2 regions of the Priestia sp. P1_B12_1 genome follow, and region 2 is predicted to be linked to the other one. Evidence: riboswitches for the same ligand, from Rfam matches in the RefSeq annotation. Region 2 holds a riboswitch; the other holds the start of a gene.
The links. A riboswitch is a leader RNA that binds a small molecule or an ion and turns the genes downstream of it on or off. The one in region 2 is predicted to bind S-adenosylmethionine.
Positions count from the first base shown of each region.

Region 1: linked by a shared signal. The riboswitch ahead of AC1D0Y_RS08995 (bifunctional homocysteine S-methyltransferase/methylenetetrahydrofolate reductase) and the one ahead of metE (5-methyltetrahydropteroyltriglutamate--homocysteine S-methyltransferase) in region 2 are both predicted to bind S-adenosylmethionine.

Region 1 covers NZ_JBFTZR010000002.1:694,913-702,180, forward strand. The annotation lists gene metH (methionine synthase) at 1-2,943, opposite strand, end outside; gene AC1D0Y_RS08995 (bifunctional homocysteine S-methyltransferase/methylenetetrahydrofolate reductase) at 2,944-4,782, opposite strand; SAM riboswitch class I at 4,890-4,996, opposite strand; gene AC1D0Y_RS09000 (YkvI family membrane protein) at 5,341-6,375, shown strand; FMN riboswitch at 6,483-6,633, shown strand; gene ribE (riboflavin synthase) at 6,912-7,268, shown strand, end outside.
Region 2 covers NZ_JBFTZR010000004.1:152,121-159,388, reverse strand. The annotation lists gene AC1D0Y_RS15530 (GNAT family N-acetyltransferase) at 1-248, opposite strand, end outside; gene AC1D0Y_RS15525 (acetate uptake transporter) at 393-1,010, opposite strand; gene metE (5-methyltetrahydropteroyltriglutamate--homocysteine S-methyltransferase) at 1,153-3,447, opposite strand; cobalamin riboswitch at 3,597-3,789, opposite strand; SAM riboswitch class I at 3,869-3,979, opposite strand; gene AC1D0Y_RS15515 (hypothetical protein) at 4,060-4,311, opposite strand; gene AC1D0Y_RS15510 (metallophosphoesterase family protein) at 4,844-5,719, opposite strand; gene AC1D0Y_RS15505 (sugar porter family MFS transporter) at 5,977-7,268, opposite strand, start outside.

The DNA.
Region 1 (7,268 bases), on a different contig from region 2:
TTTCTCATCAGCAGGATCATAAATAATTAAATCATTTCCGTCTGCTTGAGCAGGGAAGAACTGATAAATAACCGCTGGCTTAATTAAGTTTTCTTTTAGTGCCAGTTCGAGCAGGTCATCAACGGTTTCTTTTAATTGAACAGCACGCTCGTCTTTTTCAGCAAGCAGCTTATTCACTTTTCCTTTTAGTCCTAAGTGATGGCCTAAAAGCATCTGCCAGTTAATATACGGAAGAACCTGTGCCAAATCGTAGTGTTTGACAACGTGCCGCTTTAAATCAGCCGGTACAAAAACAGGAGCGTCCGTTGAAATGGCGGATCTTTCTAAAACAGCGGTAGCTGCTTGAGCGGTTTGAGGCTGGCGTTCTCGAACTGTTACTTTCTTTTCTTGCCGCGTTTTTAAATCTGCTAAAAGCTGAATAACTTCTTCTTTGTTCTGCAGCTTATTTGCTAACGCTAATCCGTCCATCGCATCTTTGGCGTAGAGGACCGCACCTTCATATTCCGGGGCAATTTTAAAGTCAGTAAATTTACGGGAAAGGGCAGCGCCTCCTACCATAATTGGAACATCAATGCTTGATTGTGTTAAATCTTGGGCAGTTAAAACCATTTGCTGAGCTGACTTTACTAGAAGACCTGACAGGCCAATGATGTCTGGCTTTTCTTCTTTTACTGCTTCAATCAGCTGCTGTGGCGTTACTTTAATCCCTAAATCAATTACTTTAAAACCGTTGTTGCTTAAAATGATGTCTACTAAGTTTTTACCGATATCGTGCACGTCGCCTTTAACCGTTGCAAGAATCACTTTGCCTTTTCCAGAATCATTTTCAGTTGCTTCCATATGAGGTTCTAAAAAGGCAACGGATGCTTTCATAACTTCCGCACTTTGAAGCACTTCTGCTACAATCAGCTGGTTGTCATTAAACAAACGTCCAACTTCCGCCATCCCCTTCATAAGCGGTCCGTTAATAATATCTAACGGATCATCATATTGAGCTAAAGCTTGTTCTAAATCAGGAAGCAATCCTTCTTTTGTCCCTTCAACAATATACATTGCCAATCGTTCTTCGAGTGTTAGCGTAGAAATTTCTACTTTTGCTTCTTTCTTTTTATCACGATAAAAGTCGGTAAACGTGCTTAACGTTTCATCAGTTGTGTTAAATAATAACGCATTAGCAAGCTCAATTTCAGCTTCTGGAATAGAAGCATAGCGTTCTAATTTTTCTGTATTAACAATGGCATAATCCAGTCCAGCCTGCGTACAGTGATAAAGGTAAACCGCATTTAGTACTTCACGTCCGACTGGAGGAAGACCGAATGACACGTTACTTACGCCAAGAATGGTCAGGCAATCAGGCAGGGCTTCTTTAATCATTTTAATTCCTTTAACTGTTTCTTCAGCAGAACCAATATATTGTTCATCACCAGTCCCTACAGGAAACACAAGAGGGTCAAAAATAATATCTTTTGGATTAAAGCCATGTTTTTCAACAAGTAAATCATGTGAGCGTTTTGCAATCTCTACTTTTCGTTCTGCAGTAACGGCCATGCCTGTTTCATCGATTGTACCGACAACCAGAGCTGCACCGAATTTTTTTACTAGCGGTAAGATTGCATCAAAACGCTCTTCACCATCTTCTAAGTTAATGGAGTTAATAATGACCTTACCTTGCGAGTACGTTAAAGCTTTTTCAATAACTTTCTCGTCGGTTGAATCGATTACAAGAGGAACCTTCACTTTTTTTACAACTTCTTGAATAAACTCCTCCATGTCTTCCATTTCTTCACGGTCCGGATCTGCTAAGCAAATATCAATAACGTGAGCACCATTTTTAACTTGAGCACGCGCAATTTCAGATGCTTCTTCAATTTTTCCTTCCGCAATCAGACGCTTGAACTTGCGAGAACCGATTACATTCGTACGTTCTCCCACAAAAAGAGGGCGCATAGAATCATCATATACAAGTGGTTCAATACCGGTTACAGCATGGTTATGCTCGGAGCGATCAAGCGAACGAGGAGCAACCTCTTTTACCGCTTCAGCCAGTGCTTTAATATGAGCAGGTGTTGTACCGCAGCATCCGCCTACAAAGTTCAGCCAGCCTTTATCAGCAAACCCTTTAATTTTTTGAGCAAGCAGCTCAGGAGATTCATGATAATTGCCTTCTTCATCCGGAAGTCCAGCGTTTGGATAACAGCTAACTGCTGAAGTGGCTAGGTCTGAAAGAGAGCGAATATGATCCGTCATAAATTCAGGGCCTGTTGCGCAGTTAAGTCCGACTGAAAGAGGCTTCATGTGTTCCAGTGATAAGTAAAAAGATTCGATATCTTGACCAGCGAGAGTTGTTCCCATCGGCTCAATTGTTCCTGAAATCATAATAGGAACTTCGGTTTTGAGTTTTTCAAACGCCGCTGTAATGCCTAGAAATGCGGCTTTTACGTTCAGCATGTCTTGACAGGTTTCGACTAAAAGCAAGTCAACGCCGCCGTCTAACAAACCTCGAGCTTGCTCTTCGTACGATTCTACTAACTCAGGGAATGTAATACCTCCGGTAACAGAGAGAGTTTTAGTGGTAGGACCGATAGCTCCAGCTACGAACCTAGGCCATTCGGGAGTTGAATATTTATCGCGGGCTGCACAAGCAAGCTTCACAGCTTCGATATTCAATTCATACGCCAAGTGACCTAAATCGTATTCATCAAGTACGGTAGATGTTGAGCCAAACGTATTGGTTTCAATGATGTCAGCACCTGCTGCAAAGTACTCTTCATGAATGCGTTGAATGACATGAGGCGCTGTTCGAGTCAAATATTCGTTGCAGCCTTCATATTCTTCGCCGCCGAAATCTTCAGCGGTTAAATCAGCATCTTGAATCATCGTTCCCATTGCTCCATCGATGACGAGTATTCGCTTCTTTAGTTGTTGTTCGATAAGTGAGCTCATTTATATCTTCCTTTCTGATGTAACAAGTTGCTTGTCATGAATATAGCGTGTTAGAATTTCAGTCATTTCATAGCGCATAAACGGCGTAATTAAGTAAATACCGTCAAATAGCTCATATGCTGTATCAATTAAGTTTTTTGCAATGGCAAGGCCTTCGACTTCACCGCGAATCCGGTCATTTCCCGTTGTGTCCATGCGTTCTAGAATATCTTCTGATAATTTAATTCCAGGTACTTCATGGTGAATAAATCGAGCGTTTCTCGCGCTTGTTAACGGCATGATCCCGATGTATACCGGTGTTGTTAAATGTTTGGTTGCTTCATATACCTCTTCAATTTGCTTAGTTGAATAGAGAGGCTGAGTAATGAAATAGTGAGCCCCGCAATCGATTTTCTTTTCCAAACGCTGAACGGCTCGGTCTAAGTGACGCACGTTTGGGTTAAAGGCAGCCGCGATGGAAAAATTGGTTTTTTGACCAAGCGGTTTGCCGGAATAAGATAGTCCTTCATTAAACTGAGCGATTAAACTAATCAAGTCAAATGAAGATAAATCGTAGACAGAAGTGGCGCCAGGGAAATCGCCAACTTTTGACGGATCACCGGTAATTGCAAGCACTTGATTCATTCCTAGCGTATGAAGTCCCATTAAATGAGATTGAAGTCCAATTAAATTTCGATCGCGACAGGTAATATGAATAAGCGGTCGTGCTTTTGTTTCTTGCTGCATCAGTGTTGCCATTGCCAAGTTGCTGATGCGAGGTGAGGCAAGAGAATTATCAGCTAATGTAATAGCATCTACGCCGACTTTATCGAGTGCTTTTGCACCTTCTAAAAATTTCGTCGGACCCAGCTGTTTAGGCGGATCTAGCTCGACGATAACCGAGCGGCGCTTCTTCACAATTTCATGCATATGAGGTTTATCCTGCTGCTCACGCTCTTGAACCGTAACGGCTGGTCTCATTTTAACGACTTTGCTTGTAATCGGAGGCAGGTCTTTTAAGGCAGATGACATTGCGCGTACGTGAGCTGGTGTTGTACCGCAGCATCCTCCAATTAAGCGAACCCCTTGTTCGCGGAATAAACGTGCGCTTTCTACAAAGTAGTCTTCATTCGTTTCATACTCCAGCTTTCCTTCCACATACGCCGGAAGGCTGGCATTAGGGTAAGCAGATAAGAAAGCACGATCAGGAAGCGGTACTTCTTCAAGAGACTGAATCATATGATAAGGACCTAAACGGCAGTTTAGCCCGACAACATCTGCTCCTAAGTCTTCTAATTCTTTTAATGCATCTGCTAAAGGACGCCCATCTTGCAGTACGCCAATATCATGCAGGGAAACGTGGGTAATAATAGGCTTATCCGTTTCTTTTCTTGCCAGTGTAAGAACGGTTTTTAATTCTTCGAAATCATAGTATGTTTCAAACAAAAGGCCATCCACGCCTTCATTTAAAAGCCAAAACATTTGTTCACGAATGCTTCGCTTAACTTCTTCTAAACTAATAGCGTTTTTTTGGAAAGAACGAATTCCGCCGAGTGTACCAACCACGTAAGCCTGATCTTTTGCAGCTTGTTTCGCTAATTTTACACCAGCAACATTGATGTCTTTGACTGAATCTTCTAATCCATAACGGGCAAGTTTTTGATAATTAGCAGCGTACGTATTTGTTTGAATAACGTTTGCACCAGCTTCTACATAGGCTCTGTGAATACGAGAAACCTCTTCTGGTTTGGTGATGTTTAGTTCTTCAAAACAGCTGTCAATACCGTGTGAGTAAAGGAGGGTACCAGTGGCACCATCCCCAATTAAAATTTTAGACTTTAAATCTTCAAGTAACCCCATGTCAAAACCTCCTTAAATTGTTCCGCTTCTATTTCACGATTGATTCGTTTTATGCAATATGCCGATAAAATAGAAAAAGTCTTCTTAAGAAGAAGACTTTTTTCGCCTTCTTATCTTCCAAGCAATAAATTGCTTGCTGGATTTAGCACCATGTCTCTAACGACTGGTTGCTGAGGTTTCAAAGGGCCAGTCCCTCCACCTCTCATGATAAGAATCAATTGTATATAATTGAAACATATTTTTTTAAATAGAAAGAATACTTATTTAATAATTTATCTGATTTTTAGAAATTATACAACAGTAAATTGTGAATTTCCAGCAAATATTGAGGAAAATTTAAAAGCTAAAGGGAAAATATCCGTATATTTTGTTTGAAAATGACTGTTATGTTAGGGGTTAAGGAGTTTTTTGTGAAAAATACAAAAAGAAAATGAAAAAGAAAAAATAAACGAAAAGGCACAAGCGCTGGGATATGCGTAGATTTACACGTAAAAAGGCTCGTCTTTTTTTTACCGTTTCTACATATAGTGAACTATGAAGGGTAGAAGGGTGATGGGCATGAAAAGGTGGAAACTCACGCTGCAGGTTGCTGCTACGTATGTAGGCACTGTTGTAGGAGCCGGTTTTGCAACAGGCAAGGAAATAGTTCAATTTTTTACACAGTACGGGGAACTTGGAATGGTCGGGATTTTGGTCAGCGGCTTGTTTTTTATTTGGCTAGGTTCGAAAATGATGCTGCTTTCGCACGCAATTGGGGCTTCTTCTTATCAGCAGCTTAATACATATTTATTTGGTGATGTGCTTGGAAAAGCGGTAAACGGTGTAATGATTGTCATTTTATTTGGAGTAACTTCAGTCATGCTAGCGAGTACGGGAGCAATAGGAAAAGAACAGTTCGGGCTATGGCCTCCTGTTGGGATGATTTTTACAATTGTTTTAACTTATATATTTATCGCCAAAGGAATTAACGGTATTTTAATGGTTAATTCTCTTGTTGTGCCGATGATGCTTTCATTTGCTTTTATCATCTTTGTGCCAAATATCAGCTATTTCTCACTGATTCAAACGAAGCCGGATTTAACGCTCGTCACGCAGTGGAAGTGGGCGGTTAGTCCCTTTTTATATATTTCCCTAAATCTAGCTTTGGCTCAGGCTGTTTTAGTTCCATTAGGAAGCTCCGTAAAAGATAGGAGCGTGATTAAAAAAGGGGCCGTAATAGGAGGATGTGTACTTACGTTTATGCTTGTTTCTACTCATCTTGCCCTTTCCAATTTGCCTTATTCATTTCAACTTGATATTCCGATGAGTGCCGTTGTTAAAAATATCTCAGCGTGGGTGAATGTTTTATTTACGGTAGTTGTGTTAGGCGAGATTTTTACTACATTGATTGGAAATGTATTTGGAATCGCTAAGCAGATTCAGTCATTTCTTCCCCTGAATGACAAACAAGCTTTTGCATTTATTATCTTGGCTTGCTTTATTATTGGGCAATTCGGATATGCCCAGCTTCTTGAGTTTTTGTATCCGATATTTGGCTATATTGGACTAGCTTTTGTATGGATGCTATGTATTAAAAAAGAAAAAATAAGCTAAAAGCTGGATTTTAAAGAATAGATGTGAAAAAACGAAGTTAAATGATGTGACAAGTCGATTTTACTTTGCTATAATGTAAAACAAATAAGACTCTAGCAGTCGAATATATTATCCTTCGGGGTCGGGTGTAAGTCCCAACCGGCGGTGATAAAGCGTATGCTTTTAAGCCCGTGACCCGTTTTCATACGATGTATGTTAGCGGTGGATCTAGTTAAAATCTAGAGCCGACAGTAAAAGTCTGGATGGGAGAAGGATCAGGAAGCACAGTTGTTTTTTTGTGTTGAATTAATAAGGGACACGCTCGCCTTTTTTAAAGCTACCCTTGTTTTTATACACAAAATATAACTGTTTATTTCGTATACAATTAGCGGAATTTTGCATAGATAAAACTGATTCAGCTCAGCCGACCCTTTGGACATTTGTTCAAGGGGCTTTTTTATTTTCAGTGGTTGGGGGAAAGATAAATATGAAAAAAAAGCAGCTGCTATTTCAAAACGGTATAAGAAGTTGGAATAGCGCCAAGGCAGGTGAAGAAAATGTTCACGGGTATCATTGAAGAAATTGGAAAAATAAAACGTATTCAAAAGGCCACAGAAGCAATTGTTCTTACGATTGATGCGAAGACCGTGTTAGAAGATGTGAACTTAGGGGACAGTATTTCAGTTAACGGCGTGTGTTTAACCGTAACGGCTTACTCTCAAAATGAATTTACGGTCGATGTCATGCCGGAGACGATTAAAGCAAGCACCCTTCAGCTTCTAACCGTTGGATCACGTGTTAACTTAGAGCGGGCGATGGCTGCAAATGGCCGGTTTGGAGGGCATTTCGTTAGCGGACACGTTGATGGAATTGGAACCATTGTAAGCAAAACACGCAAAGGAAATGCCTTTTAT
Region 2 (7,268 bases):
GAAATCGTTTTTTCAAACAAATCATCCGTAATAAACGGAGCTGAAATGACGGGACCGTTCACATATCCGATTATTTCTTCATTTTCTTGGGCGATGATAAACGTATCAGGAATGGTGTTGATCCGCTTGATAAATGCATCTTTTGAGGCAGCTTCTTCAGGTGTAAAGCCTTTGTTTTCTAACCTAATTAATTGGTTTAAATCTTTTTCATCCACTTGTCTTATAATCATTGGAACCTTTCCTTTCATTATGTATTTCTTTTTTTTCTCTAAAAGCTTCTATTACATATAACTATCTCTTTCTACTATATATAAAAATGCCCAAACAAAAAAGGATTGACCTCTGCATCATACAGAATTCAACCCTATTTCGCTTTTTAATTAACGTCTTGATTATTTGATAAATGCTCCAAACGGCTTGCCCACCGGAAGCACAACTCGACCATAGTGAGTATTTAATACAGCCGCTGCAGATCCATAGAATGAAAACAGAGCAATCAATAGCTCTGACACTGCTGCTAGTAAGTGCGTATATTCATATGCCACACCAAATGTACTTAGCGATAATCCAATGAATAAGAAATCGATTAACACAAAAATAATAAATAATACTTTATGAGTGCCCATTGCTCCAACTGTCATAAAAACGCTGAAAATCAAGTAGCCGACAAAAGCAAATGCGAGCTGCTTCGGATCCGCTTCTTTTGCGAGCGCTTCCCCAAATGCTCCAAGCTGAATAAGCCATGTCATAGCTACACCTAGCCAAAATAACCCGAAGGCACCAAAAGCAGTTGCGCCGAAGGTATTATTATGTTTGAAATCTTGCATAGACGCGATTAACTGTCCTATTCCGCCTAAAAAAACCGCCCATGGCAATACCAATGAAACACCATCGGTTACCCCAAGCTTTTGAAACGATGCAACAAGTGTCACCATGGCAAGTCCGAATAGACCTAGCGCTGATGGATCCCCTGTTACAATTTTAACGTGCTGCGTGCTGTTGTTACTCATGTTGTACCTCCCTGATTTTAAAAACACCTTTAAAAAGATACAAAAATGTACGGGAAGTGTCAATGGATATTTTTGGCCTTTTAAAATCCCATAAGACCAAGCAGTGTAGCGGTTACACTGCTTGGTCTTTACTTTCTTATTATTAAACGTTTTGTAATAAATTTTTTCTGGTTTGTTTTGCAGACTCAACCATCACTTTTAAAGCTTCAACCGTCTCGCTGATTCCTCTTGTTTTAAGGCCGCAGTCGGGATTAATCCAAAATAATGCAGGATCAAGTACCTGCAGAGCGCGGTCAATGTTTCGCTGAAGCTCTTCAAGCTTCGGTACGCGCGGGCTGTGAATATCATATACGCCAAGTCCAATTCCTTGATTGTACGTATGTTTTTCAAACGCATAAATTAATTCACCGTGGCTTTTAGACGTTTCAATAGAAATCACGTCGGCATCCAGCGCTTTAATCGCATCAATAATTTCTTCGAATTCCGAATAGCACATATGCGTGTGAATTTGCGTCTCGTTTTGCACCGATACCGTCGCTAGTTTAAATGCATACACCGCAGCATTTAAGTAGCTGTCCCAGTTTTCTCGTTTTAACGGCAGTCCTTCACGCAGCGCAGGTTCATCTACTTGAATCATTGAAATGCCCTGACTTTCAAGTGCTTCTACTTCTTTTCTAAGAGCAAGCGCAATTTGATTTGCCACGTCGTAGCGCGGGATATCATCACGCACAAACGACCAGTTTAAAATCGTAATCGGACCCGTCAGCATTCCTTTAACCGGCTTATTGGTTAAAGACTGTGCGTAGACCGTTTCTTTGATCGTCATCGCCTGCTCGTACGATACATCTCCGTAAATAAGCGGCGGCTTCACGCAGCGAGAACCGTAAGATTGCACCCAGCCAAACTTCGTAAACTGAAAGCCTCCTAATTTCTCACCGAAGTATTCGACCATGTCCGTACGCTCAAACTCTCCGTGCACAAGGACATCTAAGCCGATGTTTTCTTGAATTTCAATCCATTTTTTTATTTCCTCGTTAATGTACGCTTCATATGCTTCATCGCTTAACTCGCCTTTACGCCATTTTAGACGCTCTTTTCGCACTTCTTTTGTTTGCGGAAAGCTTCCAATCGTTGTCGTTGGAAGAAGCGGCAGTTGAAAAGCTTCTTGCTGAACGCGCTGACGTACGTCAAACGGCGCTTGTCGCTCTGCTTTATAGCTGTGCAGCTGCTTCAGCTCTTTTTGCACGTCTTGATGATTTCGAAAAGATGATCCATTTAATGCTTGAATTGCCTGCTTGTTTACGCTTATTTCTTCTTCTATTGCTTCTTTTCCTTGCTGCACTGCTTTTGCTAAAAGCGTGATTTCCTTTAGCTTTTCATCTGCAAAAGAGAGCGCATTTTTCAATACTGGATCAATCGTCTCTTCATTTTCCACCGTGACGGGAACATGTAATAAACTTGATGAAGGCTGCAGAATCAAACGTTCTTTTGATACGGCTTCTTCAATTTCACTGATCGTTGAAAGCTGTTCGTCCAAATTTTCACGCCAAATGTTTCGTCCGTCAATCACTCCTGCTGCCAGCACTTTATCAGTTGGAAAACCATATTTATTAAGCGCAGTGAGATTTTGGCCTCGGTCATGCACAAAGTCTAAACCAATTCCTTCAACAGGAAGAGACACAACTTCTTTGTAGTGATCAACGCTGTCAAAATACGTTTGCAAAATGACTTTTACATTCGGTGCCGCTTCCTTCAAAGTTTGATAGACTTCTGTGTAAAGCGCCAGGTCTTCTTTTGATAGCGTTGTAGCTAAAACCGGCTCATCTATCTGTACCCACTCTACTCCTTCTGCCTGCAGCTCCGCTAAAATAGTCGCATACAGAGGAACAAATTGTTCAACTATTTCTTTAAACTCATTTTTTTTATATCCTTTTGACAGCTTTACAAATGTTACTGGACCTAAAATCACGGGCTTGCCTTCCATATTCAGCTTCTGTTTTGCTTCTTTGTAAAACTGAAGCGGGCGATTTTCTATAAGAGACGGCGTACATTCCTCAAGCTCTGGTACGATGTAGTGATAATTTGTGTTAAACCATTTTGTCATCGTAGAGGCTACCGCACCTTTTGTTCCTCGGGCGATGTCAAAATACGTTTCAAGCGATACCGGTCCTCCGTCATAATCAAAGCGCTTTGGCACTAGACCAAACATAGTCGCTGTATCTAGCACGTGATCGTATAAACTGAAATCGCCGACTGGAATTAATTCAATTCCTGCGTCACGCTGTTTTTTTAGATGCCCTAGACGAAGAGCTTCAATCTCCTGAAGAAAGATATCTTTCTCTAGCTTTCCTGCCCAAAACTGCTCAAGCGCTTTTTTCCATTCTCGTTTTTCACCAATTCTTGGATAACCTAAGTTTGAACTTTTTACACTGCTCATTTTTTCCACTCCCTGTATATTTTTTATCGGTAAACTAAAAAATCTCTCTTTTCGAAATGAAAAGAGAGATGATACGCATACTTAACTAAAGTTGAGATAGCCTGTTTTTCTCAACACGTATTCCTCACTCCTCTCTATATCCCGTAGAGCTTAAGTGCATACAACAGGCAGGTCTCCTGACTTAGGTTCATCGCTTCTTATCCCTTCCCATTTCAACATGAAACAGTGGTTAATAAGTTGCTCCCCATTACAGTGGCGGGACCGCGCCGGCTTTTCACCGGTCTTCCCTTTTAAGCTGCGTACATTCGTTACACACACAGCACCTGATGCATTTTTATAAAATTGTTCATTCAAAATATATTCACATAAAATAAAAAGCCTCTCTATCATGAATAGAGAGGCATAGTATCTATGGAATCCTCTCTTATTTTTCAAAGCTGTACGCTTTGCAGGATGTAGCACCTTTTTAACAAAATTGTTAAATGGTTGCCGGGCTTCACAGGGCCAGTCCCTCCGCCTCTCTCAATAAGAGTTTTAATTGTTTATAATATTTTGAATGTAGAGTCATCTTAACACCTTACATTTATGTTGTCAAAAGAAATTTCAAAAAAATTAGTTTTCAGGAGGCGTTGACGCTAATTTTTGCCTTAACAATTTGTAATCATCTTTTCGATGTGTTTCGATTAAATCTTTCGCTCCTTGGTGATATCCTGACGAATAAATGTACTCTACCGCTGTTTCGATAAGCTTTCTTTTTTCTTCGGCACACTCCCGGTCCATTAGGGGGAACAGTCTACCTAAAAGGTCATTTAAATCTTCCTTGATAAAACGATCAAGTCCTTCTTGCATCTTTTCGTTTGCCATGATTGCTCCTCCATTTGCTGTGTATGTTCTGAGCCTCTATAAGCAGGCATTTCACTGTAAATTTCAAGATAAAGTTAAGTCATTAAACAGTATATCAAGTGAATGTTTTTCTTTAATTACATATGTAATACAAATATATGACAAATATAGAGAATATATCATCATTCATTATCTATTATAACGTTTGACTGAGCCTTCTGCTACAAGGTTTCGTTAAGAGTTATGCACATTTTCCCAAAAGAGGTTGAGACATAACAAAATGAATTCAATCTAAAGGCAAATGGGATACATGAGCTGAATCGCTTGTGACACCGCAGTTGATTTCCGTACAAGACTTCACTTTCCTCGGGAGCCTTCGTCTTGTCCTCCAATCACCTGCTAGAAAGACCTATACACATGAAACCTACGCTTACCTTAACAAAAAAAACAAACCACTAATCAAACATCTTGATCAATGGTCCTTTTTTCACTTCGTCTAAAATCCTTTTGTCCCAGCCTCTTTTTTTGAACCTAGCTTTCTATTTTCTTGTTTTCACAAACAATTTCTTCGAGGTCGTCCAAAATCCTTCCAAAGAAGAGGTCCTAAAATGTCGTACCTGCTTACAAAAAACTGCGTAAAATTATAATTATTTAAAATTAAAGGCGGCTCAAAATCAAGGGGAGCACCCGCGCCTCCTGACAATACAAAATCAGTGCCTCTTCCAAGCGTAAACGACCCGTTTCTGTTTTTTCTAATAAACTGCTCGTCATACGCATGCACGTGGCTGACTAACACTTTTTTCACGCGGTGTTCTTGAATTAAATCAAAAAATTCTTGACTTTGAGGAGTCGTTACAGGAAACCCTTCAAGGTTTGTCCACCGGCCAATATTTGGCTGCGCATGCATCGCTACAACGGTGTTACGAGGAGCATCCTCCAGCTGCTGCTCTAAATAATTCAGCTCTCTATCTGTAAATCCATATATTTTATTCTTGGGACTGATGACATTATTTAATGCGATGCACCGGAAGTTGAAGACAGGAATATCAATGACCCAGTGTACTTTTCCGATAGTGGCTCTGAAGTTTTCAAGATTGCTTTCATCAAGGTACAGTTCATCATGATTCCCTACGCATACAAACATAGGAATGTTTGGTGCGATTTTTTCAACAACCTTAACAAAATGCTCCAAATACTCTTTTTTACCTGTATAGACGGTGTCTCCCCCATGAATAATGAACAGCGGGTTCAATTCCACCGCCTTTTTTAACACAAGCTCAAATTCACCGCTCATCGTGAAACAATCATCGTTTGGTCCGTCACCTCTGCTGTCTCCCATAAAAATAAAGTTAAATGGATCTCTCGGATTTAATTGTTTAATTCTTTGCTTTAATAACTTTTCAGAACGTTCATGAAGCGTCAAATTCATCAACTAGTTAATCCCCCTATTAATAAATAAAGTTAGTTAAAAGTAAACAAGCTTACTTATTTATATGAGAATTTGTTGATGAAGGTCACTACCCTCTTGTAAGCAGAACGCACATTTAAATTAGTTTCCATAGCCTATCTATCCTTTTATTTTGTTAAGCACTGATAGGACCACATAAAAGCTAGAATCCTACAAATCTAAAAAAGAACCCCTTGCTGGGATAGCAAAGGGTTCTTTTTTTAAAACATTTACGACAATTAAACATATTTATTACGCTCAACTGGAGGTACAGAGCTTCTTCCAGAACGAGCTGCCATGTCTGTTTCAATTTGCTCTAGGCTGCGTCCTTTTGTTTCAACCACTACAAAACGTATGAAGAATAAACCGAGAATACAAATGATCCCGAACGTTGAAAAGATAACGCCCAAACTAAACTGATCAGCTAAAATTGGGAACACAAGCCCTACTGCCAGCGATCCAGTCCAGTTAAAAGCAGATGAAATCCCAGCACCGATTCCGCGTACAGAAAGCGGGAAAATTTCTCCTACAATGATCCACGTAAGCGGCGCCCAAGAAAACGCATAGCAAAGGATAAAGCAGCAAAGAGCAATTAACGTAACCCAGTTAACAACGACTTCATTAACCCCTAACGCTCCTAGAATAGCTGGTGTGAAAAAGGAAAGAGCCATACCCGCGCCGCCAATCGTAAGAATGGTACGGCGGTTGAATCTATCAACAAACTGCAGAAAAATAAGTGTTGTCACGACAAAGATTACCCCAACGATAACCGTAAAACCAGCAGCTACCTGCGGCGCTAAACCAACTTGACGAGCAATGCTTGTTGCATAATAAACAATTGAGTTGGAGCCTTGAATCTGCTGAAAAGTTGCCATTCCGACGCCGATAATTAAAGCTAGACGAAACTTTTTATGAAACAGCTGTTTAATGCCTGATTGTTCATGAACAGCTACGCTTTCAATTTCAGACACTTCAGCTTCCACTTCAGCTGTTGAGCGGCGAAGCGTACGCAGCACTTCACGCGCTTTATCTGGCATTCCATTTTTAATTAAGTAGCGAGGCGACTCTGGAAGCTTGATCATACCGATGCATAATACAATTGCGAAAATACCGGCGCTGCCGAGCATTAATCGCCAGCTGTTTGGAACCGGCTCAAAAATAAAGGCTACGATATAGCTTAATAATAATCCAATTACAATCATTAGCTGATTTAAACCTGAAAGCTTCCCGCGAATATGAGCAGGTGCGATTTCTGACATATAGGCAGGAACTAACGAAGAAGCCGTTCCTACTGCTGTACCTAAAAAGACGCGCGCAATCGTTAACGTAATTTCCTCTGGTGCAATCGCTGAACCGATGGAGCCTAAAAGAAAGATGATAGACGAAATTAAAATTAACTTTCTTCGTCCAAACTTATCCCCTAACAATCCGCTTAAAATGGAACCGATAATTGCTCCTCCCATTAGCGATGAAACCACAATTCCCAGCCAGAGCGGACTCAAATGAAACGCTTCACGGATATGACCTTCTG